3 regions of the Nonomuraea sp. NPDC049684 genome follow, and region 2 is predicted to be linked to each of the others. Evidence: riboswitches for the same ligand, from Rfam matches in the RefSeq annotation. Region 2 holds a riboswitch; each other region holds the start of a gene.
The links. Region 2 has a riboswitch for thiamine pyrophosphate ahead of thiC (phosphomethylpyrimidine synthase ThiC). Riboswitches for the same ligand answer to the same signal wherever they lie in the genome.
Positions count from the first base shown of each region.

Region 1: it holds a riboswitch for thiamine pyrophosphate, as region 2 does, so the genes downstream of both, ACIBST_RS12430 (FAD-dependent oxidoreductase) here and thiC (phosphomethylpyrimidine synthase ThiC) in region 2, are expected to answer to the same signal.
Region 3: it holds a riboswitch for thiamine pyrophosphate, as region 2 does, so the genes downstream of both, ACIBST_RS47160 (purine-cytosine permease family protein) here and thiC (phosphomethylpyrimidine synthase ThiC) in region 2, are expected to answer to the same signal.

Region 1 covers NZ_JBITLO010000003.1:454,470-460,703, forward strand. The annotation lists gene pknB (Stk1 family PASTA domain-containing Ser/Thr kinase) at 1-633, opposite strand, end outside; gene ACIBST_RS12420 (thiazole synthase) at 786-1,541, opposite strand; gene thiS (sulfur carrier protein ThiS) at 1,534-1,734, opposite strand; gene ACIBST_RS12430 (FAD-dependent oxidoreductase) at 1,731-3,326, opposite strand; TPP riboswitch at 3,316-3,432, opposite strand; gene ACIBST_RS12435 (NAD(P)/FAD-dependent oxidoreductase) at 3,485-4,654, shown strand; gene ACIBST_RS12440 (Rv2175c family DNA-binding protein) at 4,685-5,059, shown strand; gene thiE (thiamine phosphate synthase) at 5,037-5,690, shown strand; gene ACIBST_RS12450 (polyprenyl synthetase family protein) at 5,776-6,234, opposite strand, start outside.
Region 2 covers NZ_JBITLO010000002.1:358,632-364,865, forward strand. The annotation lists gene ACIBST_RS07460 (hypothetical protein) at 1-810, shown strand, start outside; gene ACIBST_RS07465 (SDR family oxidoreductase) at 987-1,838, shown strand; gene thiC (phosphomethylpyrimidine synthase ThiC) at 1,871-3,349, opposite strand; TPP riboswitch at 3,342-3,454, opposite strand; gene ACIBST_RS07475 (class I SAM-dependent methyltransferase) at 3,490-4,110, shown strand; gene ACIBST_RS07480 (glycoside hydrolase N-terminal domain-containing protein) at 4,189-4,530, opposite strand; gene ACIBST_RS07485 (glycoside hydrolase N-terminal domain-containing protein) at 4,568-4,828, opposite strand; gene ACIBST_RS07490 (hypothetical protein) at 4,888-5,238, shown strand; gene ACIBST_RS07495 (universal stress protein) at 5,241-6,077, shown strand.
Region 3 covers NZ_JBITLO010000026.1:47,875-54,108, reverse strand. The annotation lists gene ACIBST_RS47185 (LCP family protein) at 149-1,411, shown strand; gene ACIBST_RS47180 (GPP34 family phosphoprotein) at 1,458-2,108, opposite strand; gene ACIBST_RS47175 (TenA family protein) at 2,131-2,736, shown strand; gene ACIBST_RS47170 (Fpg/Nei family DNA glycosylase) at 2,774-3,652, shown strand; gene ACIBST_RS47165 (rhodanese-like domain-containing protein) at 3,679-4,002, shown strand; TPP riboswitch at 4,089-4,202, shown strand; gene ACIBST_RS47160 (purine-cytosine permease family protein) at 4,193-5,530, shown strand; gene ACIBST_RS47155 (methylated-DNA--[protein]-cysteine S-methyltransferase) at 5,516-6,088, opposite strand; gene ACIBST_RS47150 (ATP-binding protein) at 6,184-6,234, shown strand, end outside.

The DNA.
Region 1 (6,234 bases), on a different contig from region 2:
CACCAGCTCGAACAGCATGATGCCCGCGGCGTAGACGTCGCTGCGCACGTCGGCGCCGCCGGTGGTGACCTGCTCGGGCGACATGTAGCCGATCGTGCCGATCATCACGCCGGTACGGGTCTGGTTGGTCGCCTCGATCGCCCTGGCCAGCCCGAAGTCGACGACCTTGACCCGGCCGTCGTCGGTCATCAGCACGTTCTCGGGCTTCACGTCGCGGTGGACCATCCCGGCCTGGTGGGCCGCGCCCAGGGCGGCCAGCACCGGGATCATGATCTCCAGCGCCTCGCGGGCGGGCAGCCTGCCGCGCTCGCGCAGGATGTCGCGCAGCGTGCGGCCCGGCACGTACTCCATCGACAGGTAGACGACGTCGGTGTCGGTGCCCTGGTCGAAGACGTGCACCACGTTGGGGTGGGACAGGCTGGCCACCGACTTGGCCTCGCCGATGAACCTGCGGACGAAGGCCGGGTCCTCGGCGAGCGAGCGGTGCATGACCTTCAACGCGACAGTGCGATCCAGCCGGACGTCGAGCGCCAGGTAGACGGTCGCCATACCGCCCCGGGCGATCCGGCTCTCGATGCGGTAGCGCCCATCGAGGAGCCGCCCGACCAGGGGGTCCGCAGTCGTCTTATCCACCACCCCCCTGAGTTTACGGGCGTTTTGCCACCGGCAGGGCCCGCGCGCCCGAAACCGATGCGGAGACGTTCCCGCCGGAACGGCCCCGACCGGCGGGAGGGCCGGCGCGAGCCGGTCCCTCCGTGGACCTCAGGGGGATCATCAAGGGATCTCTAGGGGGTCGTCGGCGAGGACGCCTCGGCGTAGCGGCGACGCGGGATGCGGCCCGCCTGCCGCGCCTGGCGCCCGGCCGCCACGGCCGCCCTCATCGCCGAGGCCATGAGCTCGGGCCGCTGCGCCCGGGTGACCGCCGTGGCCAGCAGCACCGCGTCGCAGCCCAGCTCCATGGCCAGGGCGGCGTCGCTGGCCGTGCCGATGCCGGCGTCGAGGATCACCGGCACCCCGGCGGCCTCCACGATCAGCTCGATGTTGTGCGGGTTCCTGATCCCGAGCCCCGAGCCGATCGGCGCGCCCAGCGGCATCACCGCCGCGCAGCCGGCCTGCTCCAGCCGCCGCGCCAGCGCCGGGTCGTCGCCGATGTACGGCAGCACCACGAACCCGTCGGCCACCAGCCGCTCGGCCGCGTCGAAGGTCTCGATCGGGTCGGGCAGCAGCGTGCGCTCGTCGGAGATGACCTCAAGCTTGACCCAGTTCGTCCCCAGGGCCTCGCGGGCCAGCCGGGCCGTCAGCACGGCCTCGCCCGCGGTGAAGCAGCCCGCGGTGTTCGGCAGCACCTTGATGTCGCGGCGGCGCAGCACGTCGAGGACCGAGCCGCGGGCGCCGGGGTCGAGCCGCCGCATGGCCACCGTGGTCAGCTCGGTCCCCGAGGCGACCAGGGCCTGGTCGAGCACGTCGAGGGAGGGCGCGCCGCCGGTGCCCATGATGAGCCGGGAGGCGAACTTCTCCCCGGCGATGATCAGCTCATCCACCCTGCACCGCCGTCAGCACCTCGACGCGGTCGCGGTCGCCGAGCGCCGTCGTCTCCCACGAGCTGCGCGTGACCACCTCGTCGTTCACGGCCACGGCCACTCCGGTGGTGGCCGTGGTCAGCGTCCGTACGGCCTGGGCCACTGTGGTGCCGTCGGCCACCTCGTGCGCGGCGCCGTTGATCGTCACAATCATGAAATATCCCGAAATCTCGCGGGCGAGCACAGCGCGGCCAGCTCGCCCTCCTCACCCGTCAGAATCCCCGCGCCCGCCGAAGTACCCGCCGCCTGGTCCGCCGTGTGGGCCGCTGTCTGTGTGGCTGTCTGTGTGGCTTTCTGGGCCGTTGTCGAGGTGGCCGTCGGGGTCGTCGTGGCCGGGGGTGTCGCGGCCGGTGTCAGCACCGTCGCTGTGACCAGGGCGGCCGTCAGGGGGGCCAGCAGCACGCCGCCCCGATGGTGGCCGGTCGCCAGCACCAGCCCGGGGACCCCGCCCGCCCCGATGATCGGCAGGTTGTCGGGGGTGCCCGGACGCAGCCCGGCGACCACGTCCGCGACCTCCAGCTCGGTGACGCCCGGCACCAGCTCCCTGGCGTCGCGCAGCAGCTCGTAGAGCCCGCCAGCGGTGACCCGGGTGTCGAACCCCAGCTCCTCCTGGGTCGCCCCGAGCACCAGCTCGCCGTCGCCCCTGGGGACGAGGTAGACGGGCGCGCCGTGCACCGTCCCGCGTACGCACCGGCCGAGCAGCGGCTGCGGCGACCGCAACCGCATGATCTGCCCCTTGACCGGCCGGACGGGCACGTCGGCCAGCTCTCCGCTCCACGCCCCGGCGGCCAGCACCACCCGCTCGGCCTCGATCACCCGCGCCGCCGGCTCAGGCTGACCGGGCACAGGCTCAAGCCGCACCCCGGTCACAGCTCCCGTCGCGGCACCTGCCCCAGCCCCCGGCACAGGCCCTGCCACACCGCCTGTCCCAGCACCGAGCCCAGCACCGGACCCAGGGCCAATCCCAGAGCCGGTTCCAAAGCCGGTCCCAGCGTCTGTCGCGGCGTCTGGAGCGGTGTCGCCGTCGCGCAGCAGTCCGGTCACCCGCGCGCGCACCACGGGTACGCCCAGCCGGTCGAGCGCGGCCAGCAGCGCCGCCGTGACCCGGCGCGGATCGACCCAGGCGTCACCGGGGGCCAGCAGCCCGCCGCGCACCGAAGGGGCCAGCATGGGCTCCAGACGGCGGCACTCGCGCCCGGTCAGCCGCTCGACCCGCAGCCCCAGCTTGTCCATGAACGCCGCCAGGTCGTCGAGCGCCGCGAGGTCGTCGGCCCCGAAGGCGACGTCGAGCGTGCCGTCGGCGCGCAGGTCGAGCGCACGGCCGGCGGCCCCCTCCGGCCCGATCACCCCGAACGAGCCCCCGAACGCCTCCCAGCCCCCGCGCCCGGCCCCGCCACCGGTACCACCGGGACGACCACCGGAACCGCCGCTCAGGCCCGCGCCGCCACCCGGCCCGAGCCCCGCACCGAGGCCCGTACCAAGCCCTGCACCAAGCCCCGAAGCGAGACCGGCGTCGGCGGCCAGTTCGGCGGCGAAGGACGGCCACCGGCTCAGCGAGGCGGCCCCCAGCCGCAGCAGCGGCTCCTCGGTGTAGGCGACCTCGCTGACGGGCGCCAGCATCCCGGCCGCCGCGTAGGACGCCCCACGGCCCGGGGCCGGATCGACCACCGTGACGGGCAACCCCTCGCGGGCCAGCCGCCAGGCGATCGACAACCCGACGACCCCGCCGCCCACGATCACATTCATCCGCGCTCCCTTCGCCGGCATGATCCGGATCAGGTGTCTTGCGGTCGAAGGCCCGCTCAAGCCTTCCTCTCAGCCCGGTGACGGCCGGACTCCCGCGCGTCTTGCGCCTCCAGCCTACGGCCTCGGCGCGACGCACCGGCACCGCCCCCGTTATGGTCATGAACGTGAACCATGTCGTAGTGGTGGGAGCGGGCCTGGCCGGGCTGCGCAGCGCGGAGGCGCTGCGCGGGCGCGGCTTCACCGGACGGATCACGCTGATCGGCCAGGAGCGCCATCGGCCCTACGACCGTCCGCCGTTGTCCAAGGCCGTCCTGTCCGGCGCGGCCGACTCCAGCTTCCTGGAGGCCGACCTCGACGCGCTGGAGGTCGACTTCTGGCCCGGCGTCACCGCCAAGGCCCTGCGCGAGGGCGTCGTGGAGACGACCGAGGGCCAGCTCGGCTACGACGGTCTCGTGATCGCCACCGGCACCGAGCCGATCACCGTGCCCGGCGACGGCCCCCAGCACGTCCTGCGCACCCTCGACGACGCCCACGAGCTGCGCGCCGGGCTCGTGGCCGGAGCCCACGTGGCGATCATCGGCGCCGGCTGGATCGGCGCCGAGGTGGCCACCGCCGCCCGCAAGGCCGGCTGCTCGGTGACCGTGATCGAGGCGGGCCCCGCCCCGCTGGCCAACGCCGTCGGCCCGGAGATCGGCGCCCGCACCCGGCACTGGTACGACGGCATCGACCTGCGCCTGAACACCATGGTCGACGAGGTGGACGAGGGCGGCGTGCGGCTGGTGGGCGGCGAGTTCGTCCAGGCGCACGTGGTCGTCACGGGCATCGGCGTGCGGCCGGCCGTCGAGTGGCTGGCCGGCTCCGACATCGACCTGCACAACGGCGTCGTCACCGACGAGCACCTGCGCACGTCCATGCCGAACGTGGTCGCCGCCGGCGACTGCGCGGCCTGGTGGTCGCGCCGCTACGGCGTCCGGCTGCGCGTCGAGCACTGGGACACCGCGCTCGGCTCGCCCGAGGTCGCCGCCGCGACCCTGCTGGGGGAGGAGGCCGTCTACGACCCGGCGCCCTACTTCTGGTCCGAGCAGTTCGGTCACATGGTCCAGTACATCGGCCACCACCCCTCCGGCGACCGCCTGCTCTACCGGGGCGAGCCCGAGGGCAAGTGGTCGGCCGTCTGGCTGACGTCCGGCGACACCCTCGCCGCCGTGCTCGCCGTCGACCGGCCCCGGGACTACGTGCAGGGCCGTAGGATCATCGAAGGCGGGCATCGCCTCGACACAGAACGCCTGGTAGATCCAGAGGTCCCCCTACGGGATTGTGTTGTTTGAGCAAGGACGGCATGTGGTAGTTGTGGTTTCGTGACGCTTTCTGTTGCACAGATCGACCGGGAGACCGACCAGCTCGTCGACGAGTGGCTCACTCTCCCCGAAGTGGCCTCACGCCTCGACCTCTCGATCGGGCGGGCCAAGCAACTCCTCAAGGACCACAAGCTGCTCGGCGTGCGCCGCGGCGGCGGCGGGCCACAGGTTCCCGCGGTGTTCCTCGACGGGAAGGACGTGATGAAGGGCCTGCCCGGCACACTGACCGTGTTGCAGGACGCCGGCTACGACGACGTCGAGTCGCTGCGCTGGCTCTTCACCCCAGACGAGTCCCTGCCGGGGTCGCCCATCGAGGCGATCAAGGCCGGCCGTCACACGGAGGTCAAGCGGCGTGCCCAGGCCCTCGCTTTCTGAGGCCCGCCTCTATCTCTGCACCGACGGCCGCCGCGACCGCGGCGACCTGGCAGAGTTCCTCGACTCGGTGCTGGCCGGCGGCGTGGACATCATCCAGCTGCGGGAGAAGGGCCTGGAGGCACGCGAAGAACTCGCGCTCCTGGAGGTCTTCCGCGACGCCTGCGACCGGCACGGCAAGCTGCTGGCCGTCAACGACCGGGCGGACATCGCCTTCGCCGCCCGGCCCGACGTGCTCCACCTGGGGCAGGACGACCTTCCCGTGACGGTCGCGCGAGAGATACTCGGCGACGACATCGTCATCGGCCGGTCCACCCACTCCGTCGCCGAGGCGTCCGCCGCGGCCGTGGAGGAGGGCGTCGACTACTTCTGCTGCGGCCCGATCTGGCCCACGCCGACCAAGCCGGGCCGCCACGCGCCCGGCCCGGCGCTGCTGCGGCACGCGGCCTCGCTGGGCCCGGCCCCGGGTTCCGGATCGCCGCGGCCGTGGTTCGGGATCGGCGGCATCGACCTCGCCAACCTCGACGAGGTCATGTCGTACGGCGTGAGCCGCGTGGTGGTCGTCCGCGCGATCACCGACGCGGACGACCCGGGAGCGGCGGCGGCCGAGTTCGCCAAACGCCTGACCCCCTGACCCGACCGGGCGCCCGTTTACGACGGGCGCCCGCCTTTTTGTCGAGGCCAGATGCCGGGGTTTTCCCTGAGGCCAGGCGGCGCGGTCAGGTCCTGCGGGACGTCGCGGCGATGGCCAGCTCGGTCAGCGCCGCGCGCGACCCGGCGGTGACCGGCGCCTCGTCGAGCGCGGCCAGCGCGTCGGCCAGATAACCGGCGATCAGGTCTTCGCACTCCCGCAGCGCGCCGCTGTCGGCGATGATCTGGCGCAGGGCGCTCACGCCGTCCTCGTCGAGCGCGGGGTCGCCGAGCAGCCTGCGCACCGTCGCGGCCGCCTCCGGGGGCGCCGCGGCCAGGGTGCGGGCCACCAGCATCGTGCGCTTGCCCTCCCGCAGGTCGTCGCCGGCCGGCTTGCCGGTCTGGGCCGGGTCGCCGAACACGCCGAGGATGTCGTCCCTGAGCTGGAAGGCGATGCCGACGCGGCGGCCGTAGCCGGTGCACAGCTCGTCCATCCACGGCTCCAGCGCGCCGGCCGCGAGCACCAGCCCGAGCCGCAGCGGCTGCTC
Region 2 (6,234 bases):
GCCCGCCAGGCCTGGCGTCGCCTGGAACCCGTCCACGGGATGATCTATTTCGTCCCCGAGGCCACCACCCGCTACGCCGCCCTCGGCCTCACCGGCATGTCCGGATATTTCACCTCACGCTCCGCCCCCTTGGGCCCCGCCCCCGCCGACCTCGTCATCGCCACGTTCTACAACTTCAACCCCGACCTCGTACGCCGCTCACTCCCCTGGGACCAGGTCACCCCCGCCCAGGTCCTGCAAGCCCGCCTCGAAGCCGCCGCCGAAGCCCTCCGCCGGGCCGCCGTCCACGAGCTTCCCGACCTCGTCCCCGTGCTCACCCTGGCCAGGCGCGCCGCCGAGGCCGCCTGCGACCACCCCCAGGGCCGCCCCCTGTTCGCCGCCCACGCCGCACTCCCCTGGCCCGACGACCCCGTCCTCCAGCTCTGGCACGCCCAGACCCTCCTGCGCGAGTTCCGCGGCGACGGCCACGTGGCGACACTGCTGGCCGAGGGCATCACCGGCCTCGAAGCCCTCGTCCTGCACGCGGCCAGCGGCGAGGTCGCCAAGCCGTTCCTCACCATGAGCCGCGCCTGGCCTCCGGACCAGTGGGCGCACGCCGAGACCACCCTCCGCACCCGCGGCCTGCTGACCCCCGACAACGACCTGACCCCCGAAGGCAAGTCCCTGCGCCACCACCTCGAAACCCGCACCGACACCCTGGCCATGCCCGCCTACGGCGCCCTGGGCGAACCCGACTGCGAACGCCTCGCCGAACTCGCCCGCCCCTTCGGCCGCCGCGTGGTGGACGCCGGCCTCCTCAAGCTCACCTGATCACCTGCGCCCCGCCTCCTTGCCGATGGCCGTCACCTGGAGGCTGGATGAGGAGATGCCCGCGGACCTGTTCCGGCGTGCCGCCATCGCCGGCTGACCGCCGCGGCTCGCCGGAAAGGGCTGATCTGGGCGAAGCATGACGTTACCGATACCCCGTGACGGGAAGATCGCCGGACATGTCGGAGACACCACCACCCCAGAGCCAGCCGTACCCGGGCCGTACGGACGAGATGTCCCCCGAGCCGCGCGACGAGATGCGCGGCTACGAGGGCAGGGACCTGCTGGCGGGCAAGAAGGCGCTGATCACCGGCGGCGACTCGGGCATCGGCCGGGCGGTGGCGGTGGCGTTCGCCAAGGAGGGCGCGGACGTCGCCATCGCCTACCTCGACGAGCACGACGACGCCAACCACACCCGCGGCCTGGTCGAGCAGGAGGGACGGCGCTGCGTGCTGCTGCCCGGCGACCTGGGCGACCGCGACCACTGCGCGACGGTCGTGGAGCAGGCGGTCGCCGAGCTGGGCGGCCTGGACGTCCTGGTCAACAACGTGGCCTACCAGGCGCCGGTCGACGGCCTGGAGGAACTGACGGACGAGCAGTGGGAGCACACGTTCGCGGTCAACATCCACAGCTACTACCGCGTCACCAAGGCCGCGCTGCCGCACCTGCGGGAGGGCAGCGCGATCGTGAACACCTCCTCGATCAACGGCCTGCGCGGCAACAAGACCCTCATCGACTACGCCGCGACGAAGGGCGCGATCAACGCCTTCACCTACTCCATGGCCCAGAACCTGGTCGAGCGCGGCATCAGGATCAACGCCGTCGCCCCCGGCCCGGTCTGGACGCCGCTGATCCCGGCCACGATGCCGGAGGAGAAGGTGGAGAAGTTCGGCGCGCAGGTACCGATGAAGCGGGCCGCCGACCCCGACGAGATCGCCCCTTCGTACGTGTTCTTCGCCGCCGACCGGCTGTCCTCGTACTACACGGGCGAGGTGCTGGCCCCGATCGGCGGCGAGACGCTCCCGGGCTGACCGCGCGGGCCGGCCCGGGGCCTCCACCAAGATCAGAGGTAGATCGAGCCGCCCTTTCCGAGGAACTCGGCCGCCTTGCCGGCCATGCCCGCCCGCACCTCGTGGCTGAGCTTCATCGAGCAGAACTTCGGGCCGCACATCGAGCAGAAGTGCGCGGTCTTGGCGGGCGCGGCCGGCAGGGTCTCGTCGTGGAAGGCGCGGGCGGTGTCCGGGTCGAGCGACAGGTCGAACTGGTCCTCCCAGCGGAACTCGAACCGGGCGTCGGACAGGGCGTCGTCCCACGCCTGGGCTTGCGGGTGCCCCTTGGCGAGGTCCGCCGCGTGCGCCGCGATCTTGTACGTGATCACGCCGGTCTTGACGTCGTCGCGGTTGGGCAGGCCGAGGTGCTCCTTGGGGGTGACGTAGCAGAGCATGGCGGTGCCGTACCAGGCGATCATGGCGGCGCCGATGCCTGAGGTGATGTGGTCGTAGCCGGGGGCGATGTCGGTGACGAGCGGGCCGAGGGTGTAGAAGGGCACGTCGTCGCAGAGCTCGCGCTGCAGGTCGACGTTCTCCTTGATCTTGTGCATGGGCACGTGGCCGGGGCCCTCGATCATCACCTGGACGTCGTGCGCGTGCGCGATCTTGGTCAGCTCGCCCAGGGTGCGCAGCTCGGCGAACTGGGCCTCGTCGTTGGCGTCCGCGATCGAGCCGGGACGCAGCCCGTCGCCCAGCGAGAACGTCACGTCGTAGCGGGCCAGCAGGGCGCACATCTCGTCGAAGTGCTCGTACAGGAAGCTCTCGCGGTGGTGGGCCAGGCACCAGGCGGCCATGATCGAGCCCCCGCGCGAGACGATTCCGGTCTTGCGCCGGACGGTCAGCGGGACGTGCGCCAGCCGCACGCCCGCATGCACCGTCACGTAGTCGACGCCCTGCTCGCACTGCTCGATCAGGGTGTCGCGGTAGACCTCCCACGACAGCGCCTCGGGACGCCCGCCCACCTTCTCCAGCGCCTGGTAGACGGGCACGGTCCCGACCGGGACGGGCGAGCTGCGGATGATCTGCTCGCGGGTCGCGTGGATGTCCGGGCCGGTGGACAGGTCCATGACGGTGTCGGCGCCCCACCGGGTGGCCCAGGTCATCTTCTCGACCTCCTCCTCGATCGAGGAGGTGACGGCGGAGTTGCCGATGTTGGCGTTGATCTTGACCAGGAAGTTCCGGCCGATCGCCATCGGCTCGGACTCCGGATGGTTGACGTTGGCCGGGATGACCGCCCGTCCGGCCGCGACCTCCTGCCGGACGAACTCGGGCGTCATCCCCTCCCGTACGGCCACGAACTCCATCTCCTTGGTCACCACGCCGCGCCGCGCGGCGCCGAGCTGGGTGACCGGCGACCCCCACGCCGAGCGGTCGGTACGCGACGGCCCCGAGGTGTCGTAGAGCCGCACCGACGTGCCGTTCGACAGCCTGACCTCGCGCATCGGCACCTGCAGGTCCCCGATGTGGATCTTGGAAAAGCGCGCGTCGCTCATCGCGCAAACTCCCTTCGCCGGCATTATCCGGAGCAGGTTCTGGCGGTCGGCGGCTGACAGCCGTCCTCTCAGCCCGGTCCGCACCGGGCTCCCGCGTTGGTCATCGCGATCATAACCCGGCGCGTGGCAGGATCAAGGGGATGTCTGATCCCAGTGCGCACACGACCGCCACCTACGACCGCATCGCGCGCCAGTTCGACGAGCAGGTCGCCAATCCGTCACCCCCGTTCGCGGCCTTCCGCGACCGGTTCGCCGCAGCCCTGCCCGCCGGAGCCACGGTCGCCGACCTGGGGTGCGGCCCGGGGCGCGAGTCGGCCTGGTTCGCCGGACGCGGCCTGACCACCGTGGGCGTGGACCTGTCGATCGAGATGGCCCGGCTCGCCGCCGGGCGCGGCGTGCCCACCGTCCTGGGCGATCTGCGACGCCCGCCGCTGGCGCCGTCGTCCCTGGACGGCGTCTGGTCGGCCGCGGCCCTCGTGCACGTGCCGTCCGAGCAGACCGAGCCGACGCTGCGCGCCTGGCACGCGGCGCTGCGCCCCGGCGGGGTGCTCGCGCTGACCACCGCCCTGGGCGACAGCGAGGGCTGGGAGCCGGTGCCGTACCGGACGGAGTATGAGCGCTGGTTCGTCCACCGCGACGCGGGCGACCTGCTCGCGGTGCTGGACGCGGCCGGGTTCGCGGTCGCCTGGCACGAGACGAACGCCACGCACCGCACGTGGTTCAGCGTGCTGGCGACAGCGCGCAGCTCTCCCCTGCCCTAGTCTTCGGGTCGAGCGCGAACCCGGGGCCGCGCAGCTGAGCGGCCCCGCCGCGCGCCAGGCGGCCGGCAGCAGTTCGATCTATTGTGCCCCCGCCGCCGGGGCCGGGCCGCGGTAGCCGGGGTGGACGGGCGCGTGGTCGGTGGCCGCCGAGAAGACGAGCACCGCGCTGTCGGCACCGGTCGCCACGACGCGGTCGCCCTCGTCCGTACGGGTGCCGCCCTCGGTCAGCACTTGCACCTGGCCCTCGTACACCAGGCCGTTGTCGGCCGGCACGCCCCGGACGCGCAGCCGTCCTGCCTCAGCGGTCACATCCTCCCCGCCATCATGCGCGGTGCCAAAGGCAACGTGAACCCCATGCGTCCCCGAGGTGCCGCTGTCAGCCTCCCGACGATGGCGTGCGCCGGGTACGAGGCGAAATATTTCCTGGTGAGCACCACTCCGCGGGCGTCCTCGTACGTCACGGCGGCCGAAGTTCCGGTACGCCCCGAAGCCCGGAACGCCCCCCCGGCGGGTTCCCCCGGATCGCGGCCACCTCCTCCGGCGCCATCGAACCCCGCTCTCCGATGCCCGGACCGCCGGTCCACAACCACTTCTCGTTGAACTGGACGCGCTCGGCCGAGAGCGTCCCGGACACGCAGGCGCCGAGCGCTCGGTTGCCGATCGGCAGGACGTGTCCTTCCCTACCGGGAGCGGGCTCGTCGTACCGGAGCGTCAGCATGGCGATCACCCTGAGGTTTGGCGATCGCCCCTGGCGGTACGGACTCCCTCAGGGGAACTATGATGAAGATCGCCGCTGTGGCCGCGATCGTGGCTCTCACCACGATCGGACCGGCTGCCGCCTCTGGGGACGGCATCGAGCAGCAGGAAGTGAGCAAGCAGCAATACCGGACGCTGACCGCCCAGTGCCGCTACGCCGACACACCAGCCCTGCGCCAGAAGTGCAGGCAGGCGGTCAAGGAGAACTACCGTATCGGCCGGCGCAACCGTTCACTCGACTGCCGGACGTACTCCGGCGTGACGGTCTGCGGCGAACTGCTCCTCAGCAAGACCGAGCGCGCGTGCATCGACGAGTCCACCAGACAGGGCTTGGCCTATCGCCGCGCCGAAGTGGAATGTTACGTGGCCTGACCATGATCGTCGCAGGTGTCGACGGCTCGCCGACCGGACTGCTGTCCGTCGACTGGGCCGCCAAGGAGGCAGTGCTGCGCGGGGTGTCGCTGACCGTGGCCCACGTGGTGCCCGACTGGGTCTGCCGCCCGATCTCCGGCCGGTACGCGGAGGTGGGCAAGTGGATGCGCGACGGCGCCAACGAGGTGCTCGCGGCCGCCGAACGGCAGGCCCGCGAACTGGGCGCCGAGGTGACCACGGAACTCGTGCCCGGCGATCCCCGCGCCGCGCTGATCAAGACCGCCGAGCAGGCCGACCTGCTCGTCGTCGGCAGTCGTGGCCTGGGCGGCGTACGCGGGCTGCTGCTCGGCTCGGTCGCCCACGGGGTGGCCGCGCACGCCCAGACGGACGTCGTCCTGGTCCGCGACCCGCCCACCGTTCCGCGCGGTGAGCTGGCGGTCGGGGTCGACCGTTCCGAGGGCAGCCTGCGCGCGCTGAAGTTCGCCTTCGCCGAGGCCGAACTGCGCGGCGCCAGGCTGCGCGCGGTGGAGGCCTTCGCCTGGCCACGTCCCTCGGGCTTCGGGCCCGCCGATCCGGAGGCCGAACGCGAGACCCGCGAGGCCCTGCGGACCTTCCTCGCCATACCCCGGCAATGCCATCCCGGCGTGGAGGTGATCGAGGACGTCGTGCACGGCCATCCCGTCGAGGTGCTGCGCGAGGTGGCGGCGGGGGCTGACCTGCTGGTCGTCGGCAGCCGGGGACACGGCACGCTGAAGGGCATGCTCATCGGCTCGGTCAGCCAGGCCATGCTGCACCACGCGCCGGGGACGCTCGCGATCGTGAAAGCCACCTCCGTCTAGGAGTCGCTCCCGCAGCCCGCCACTTTCCCGCGCCTCAGAGCAGAGCCATGCGCGCCCCCTCGCCTGCGCCCGCTCCCCCTCACCCTCGCCGCCCTGACCCGCCACGTGACCCCGACCGCCTCTCACCCCCCGCCGCTCTGACCTGCGCCTGACCCGG
Region 3 (6,234 bases), on a different contig from region 2:
AACGCTAACGACGCAGTCCGCGTCTATGTTTCCGCAGTGACTCTCAGCTAGTTGTGTGTACTTGTCCGTGGGAGAAACTTGGTGAGATGTCTTCACTGCCAGGGGGTTGGACGTAGCGTCTATGGCATACCGAAGGGAAGAAGGCGAAGTGTCTGAGGACGACCGTACGCGGGCCATGCGCTCGCCGGGCGACGGCCGCCCGCTGCCACCGAGGCCCGGCGACGGGCAGCGCTCCGGTGGCGCACCCGCCCACCGGGTCCCGCCGGGCGTGCCGAACGCGGCCACGTCCAAGCTGCCCGCCTACTCCGACGAGCAGCAGTCGCCGCCGCCTCCACCGCCTCCCCGCTCGGGCAAGGTCTACGGACGCGAGCGCGCCGGGAACACCCCGGTCAAACCGCTCAGGGCGGCGGGCGAGCCCGCGCCGAAGGAGCCGCGCGGGCCCAGGGGGCCGCGGGTGCGCGGCCGGACCGTCCTGAAGATCGTCGCGGGCCTGGTCGCGCTGCTCCTGGTGGCGGCCGTGGGCCTGTTCTTCTGGATCAACTCCAGGCTGGCGGGCATCGACGGGGTGCTCGACGAGTACGCGGGCCGGCCCGCCGACACCCCCGGCACCAACTGGCTGCTGGTCGGCTCCGACAGCCGCAAGGGCCTGACCGCGGCCGAGCGCAAGAAGCTGGCCACCGGGCGCGCGGTCGGGCAGCGCACCGACTCGATGATGCTGCTGCACATCTCCGACAACGGCGACAAGCCCACCCTGGTCAGCCTTCCGCGCGACTCGGCGGTGACCATTCCGGGGCGCGGGCGCGACAAGCTCAACGCGGCGTACGCGGCCGGCGGGCCGAAGCTGCTGGTCCGCACGGTCGAGACCGTCACCGGCGTGCACGTCGACAACTACATGGAGATCGGCTTCGCCGGCTTCGTGGACATCGTGGACGCGATCGGCGGCGTCGAGATCAACGTGCGGGCCGACGTCGACGACCCCAAGGCCGGGCTCAAGCTCAAGAAGGGCAAGCAGGTGCTCAACGGCTCCCAGGCCCTCGGCTACGTACGCACCCGCAAGGGCGGCGCGCTGCCGGACTTCGAGCGCACCAAGCGGCAGCGGCAGTTCCTCGGCGCGGTGGTGAAGAAGGCGGCCAGCCCGGGCGTGCTGATCAACCCGTTCACCTCGATCCCGCTGGCCATGAGCGCCACCGACGCGGTCGAGGTCGACTCCGGCACCGGCGCGTTCGACATGCTCTCGCTGGGGCTGGCGATGGGCGACAGCCCGGTCACGACCGTGGTGCCGTTCGGCGGGAACGAGATCGTGGCCGGCGGCGGCGCGGCGATCAAGTGGGACCGGCTCAAGGCGCTGGCCCTCTTCGACGCGCTGAAGGCGGACAAGCCCGTGCCGAAGGAGATCGTGGACGCCGGCTGACCTGCCCCGCGAGGCGCGAGCCTCGCGGGGAGCGCCCGTGCCCGGCTCAGGTCGTGGTGGCGGCGACGACCGCGGCGGTGGAGGCGGTGACGGCGACGGCGGCGGTGATGGCGGCGATGGTCTTGGCGACCGCCTGGCCGGCCCACTCGCCCTCGGCGATCTCCTTGACGCGCTCGCGGTCGGCGCCGGGGAAGGCTTTGCGGTCGAGCTTCGCCGCGTGCATGATCGCGATCAGCGTGGCGGTGCGCTCGTCGGGGTCGGCGCCGGCGAGGACGGCCGTGACGCGCTCGCGCACGTCGGCCTCCACCTGGGGGTCCGCCTCCGGCCAGCGCGTGGTCGGGAAGATCCCCAGGATCCGGCCGCGCTCCTCGGTCAGCACGCCCGCCTCGGCGAGCCTGGTGAGCAGGCGCCTGCGCAGCTTGTCCGACTGCAGCCGCTGCACCCACCACGCGGGCTTCCTGGCCTTGCCGTCCTCGGCCATGCGGGCGAGGGCGGCGTCGAGCTCCGCGTCGCCCAGCGGGGTGGGGTCCTTCACCGTCACCTTGTCGTCGGCCAGCTCGACGCGGCCCGCGGCGGCCAGCTCGGCGAGGATCGCGCCACCGAGCGCGGGGTGGAGCTGGACGCCCCCGATGAGCTGTTTGCCTTCTTCCTCGTCGTGGGCGAGGAGGAGGAGTTCTTCGGCAATCGTCACGGTCATGTCCCGACACTAACCTCCCAGCATGAGCATTTCGGAAAGACTTCACGCGATCGGCCGCCCCCTGCTCCAGGCGCAGCTCGACCATCCCACGGTGGCCGGCATCGGGCGTGGCGACCTGCCGGAGCCGGTCTTCCGGTCCTGGCTGGAGCAGGACTACCTGTACCTGCTCGACTATGTGCGGGTGTTCTCCAGACTGGCCTGGCAGGCGCCGGACGGGCATCTGGGGGACCTGGTGGATCTGGCGTACGCGACGTACCACGACGAACTGCGTCTGCATCGGTCGTTGTCGGCGGAGTTCGGGGCCGATCTGGACAATGCGGTGAAGGGGCCGGCGTGCGTGGCGTACACGACGTTCCTGCTGGAGGCGGCGGGGTCCTACGGGGAGGGGTTGGCCGCGCTTTATCCGTGTATGTGGGGATATTCGAGTCTTGGGAAGATCCTCGCCGAGAACCCGCCCGCCGAGCCGCGGTACCGGGCCTGGGTGGACACCTACGCCGACCCGGCGTTCGCGGCGCTGACCGTACGGATCGGGCAGATGATCGACGAGGCCGACCCCGACCCCGTACGGGCGGAGGCGCTGTTCGCCGAGGGCATGGCACACGAGCTCGCCTTCTGGGACGTGCCGTAGTCGCGTGCCGGCCCGGCGCTCGCCATACCCTGGGGGCATGCCGGAACTTCCCGAGGTGGAGTCGCTCACCAACTTCCTGCGCGAGCGGGCGGTCGGCCGTTCGATCGCGGGCGTCGACGTCGTCGGCTTCCAGGCGCTCAAGACGTTCGATCCGCCGGTCACGGCGCTCGGCGGGCTCACCGTCACGGGCGTGTCGAGGCACGGCAAGTTCCTCGACCTCGACTGCGACGGCCTGCACCTGATCATCCATCTGGCCCGCGCCGGCTGGCTGCGCTGGCGCGACGACCTGACCGGCGCGCGGCCGGTGCGGCCGGGCAAGGGGCCGCTGGCCGTCCGCGTACGGCTGGCGCCCGGCGACGACGGCCTGGCACCCGGGTTCGAGCTGACCGAGGCCGGCACGCAGAAACGGCTGGCCGTCTACGTCACCGACAAGCCGGAGGACGTGCCCGGCATCGCCGCCCTGGGCCCCGACCCGCTCGACGACGCCTTCACCGTCGAGGCGCTCAAGCGCATCGTGGGCGGCAACCGCACCCAGATCAAGGGGCTGCTGCGCGACCAGAAGGTGATCGCGGGCATCGGCAACGCCTACTCCGACGAGGTGCTGCACGCGGCGAAGATGTCGCCGTTCAAGATCGCCGCGACGCTGACCGACGCGCAGATCGCCGACCTGCACGAGGCCATCGTGACGACGTTGCGCGACGCCGTCGAACGGGCGCACGGGCTGGCCGCCAAAGACCTCAAGGCGGAGAAGAAGTCCGGGCTGCGCGTGCACAACCGGGCCGGACAGCCGTGCGACGTGTGCGGCGACACGATCCGCGAGGTGTCCTTCGCCGACTCCGCGCTCCAGTACTGCCCCACCTGCCAGACGGGCGGCAAACCGCTGGCCGACCGGCGGATGTCGCGCCTGCTCAAGTAGGGTCCCGGGCGCGGGATGATGGAGGCATGACCGTTCCAGAGATCGACGTCACCGCCGTTCCCGACGACGCCTACCTGCTCGACGTCCGCGAGCAGGACGAGTGGCTGGCCGGCCACGCCCCCGAGGCCGTGCACATCCCCATGTCGCAGATCCAGGGCCGGGTCGAGGAGGTGCCCGCCGACCGCACGGTCTACGTGGTGTGCCGGGTCGGCGGCCGGTCGATGCAGGTCACGGCGTGGCTCAACCAGCTCGGGCGCGACGCCGTCAACGTGGGCGGCGGCATGCAGTCGTGGGAGTTCGCGCGCCGTCCGATGGTCAGCGAGACCGGCCAGGAGCCCTTCGTGGCCTGAATGTCCGCCTGGATGTCCGTCTGAATGCCCCCCGAATGCCTCACTGTGGCGGTTCCGCCGCCATTGAGGCATGATGAGGGCGCCAACTGCATAGTCGCGGGAGCTCGGGGTGCCGGGCTGAGAGGGCAGCAACACAGCCGCTGCCGACCGCCTGAACCTGTCCGGGTAATGCCGGCGTAGGGAGTGTGCGATGACGCATGTCGTCGACGAAGTTCCGCTGACCCTTGACGGCGCGCCCCCCAAGACCCTCGGCGTCCTCGACCAGGGCGCGCTCTGGGCCAACCTCGGTGTCAGCCTCCTCGGCTTCTCCGGCGCGCTCGTCCTGATCGATCCTCTGGGCAACGCGCCGCTCAGCCTCGTGGCCGCGCTCACGGCCGCCGTGGTCGGCAGCCTCATCGGCACGGCCATGGTCGGCCTGTCGGCCATCCCCGGCACGCAGACCGGGCGGCCGGCGATGGTGCTGCTGCGCGGGCTGTTCGGGGCGAAGATGTCGTACGTCCCGTCCGTGCTGAACATCGTGCAGATGCTCGGCTGGGGGGCCTTCGAGCTCTGGGTGATCGCCAAGGCCGCGAACGCGATCTTCGGGAGCGTCCCGTACCAGGTGTGGGTGGTGGTGGCGGGGGTGCTGACCACCGCGCTCGCCGTCTGGCCGCTCGGGTCGATCAGGCTGCTGCGCCGGTACGTGACCGCGGGCGTGATCGTGTCGCTGATCTGGTTCACCGTGTCGTTCATGGGCGAGGCGCCGACGTACACGGGCGGGTCGTGGACGGCCTTCGCCCCGGCCGTCGACTACGTCATCGCCCTGTCGGTGTCGTGGGTGCCGATGGCCGCCGACTTCGCCAGGCACTCGCGCTCCAGCCGGGCCGCCTTCACCGGCGTCGTCGGCGGCTACACCGTCGCCCAGGTCGCCTGCCTGGCCCTCGGCGTGTACGCGGTGGCCATCGCGGGCGCCCAGGCGGTCCAGGCCGACGGCATGGTGGTGTTCCAGCCGTTCGTCGCGGCGCCGCTGGGCGCGCTGTTCTTCGGCATCCTGGTGCTGCGCGAGACCGACCAGTCCTTCGCCAACGTCTACTCCACCACCGTCTCGCTGCAGAACCTGATGCCGAAGGTCGACCGGCGGATCGTCTCCACGGCGATCGGCGTGCTCACCACCGCGATCGCCCTGGTCGTGGACGTCACCTCATATGGCGCGTTCCTCGGGGTGATCGGCGCGGTGTTCGTGCCGATGTTCGCGGTGCTGGCCGTCGACTACTTCGTGCTCGGCGGCGCCGCCCGCTGGAACACCGCCGAGGACGCGCCCTCGCGCTGGCTGATGCTGCTGCCGTGGGCGCTGGGCTTCGCCGCCTACTGGTTCACCACCTCGACGCCCACGGTCGCCGGCTGGGACGACTTCTGGGCCTCCGCCCGCGACGCCGTCGGCTTCACCCGGGAGCCGTGGATGAACGGCGCGCTCGGCGGCGCGCTGGTCGCGGCCCTGGTGACGCTGCTCATCGGCGTGCTCGGCCGGCGCCGCTCAGCGGCCCGCTGAGGCCCGGCGTTCGACGTTGAGCAGGTGCTGCTTGGCGGCCACGCCTCCGGCGTAGTCGCCGAGCTCGCCGTCCTCACGGACCACCCGATGACAGGGCACGATCACGCACACGGGGTTGGCGCCGACCGCGTTGCCGACCGCGCGAAGGGCGCGCGGCCGTCCGATGCTCGCGCCGATCTCCTCGTACGTCGTGGTCGTGCCGTAGGGCACGGCCATGGTCTTCTGCAGCACGGTACGGGCGAACGGCGTGGCCAGCGCGAGGTCGACCGGCGTGGCGAAGGTGCGCAGCCGGCCGGAGAAGTAGGCGTCGAGCTCCCGGCGCACCGGGTCGAGGCGGCGGGCGTCGGGCCCGATGAACGTGCCGACCTCCTTGGCCACCCGCTCGAACACGGTGTTCTCGGCCTCGAAACTGCAGGCCGCGATCCCCTTACCGGTCACCGCGAGCACCAGCCTGCCCACCGCGCCGTCGTAGGTGCCGAACGCGATCTGCGGCGGCCCCTCGCCCTTGTAGGTGCTGGAGGTCACTCTCAGCAGGGCATCGAGGTCGCTGCTCGACATGCCTCTCACCCGTTTCAGCCACCGGAATCTTCGTGAGCGCAGCGTATCGGACGGATCGCCCGTCAGACCCACCACGCCACGTGCACTATGGAGGTGTGGGATACGCATGGGTCGGCAGTGACGAGGAGATCGCTCGCGCCGTGCTC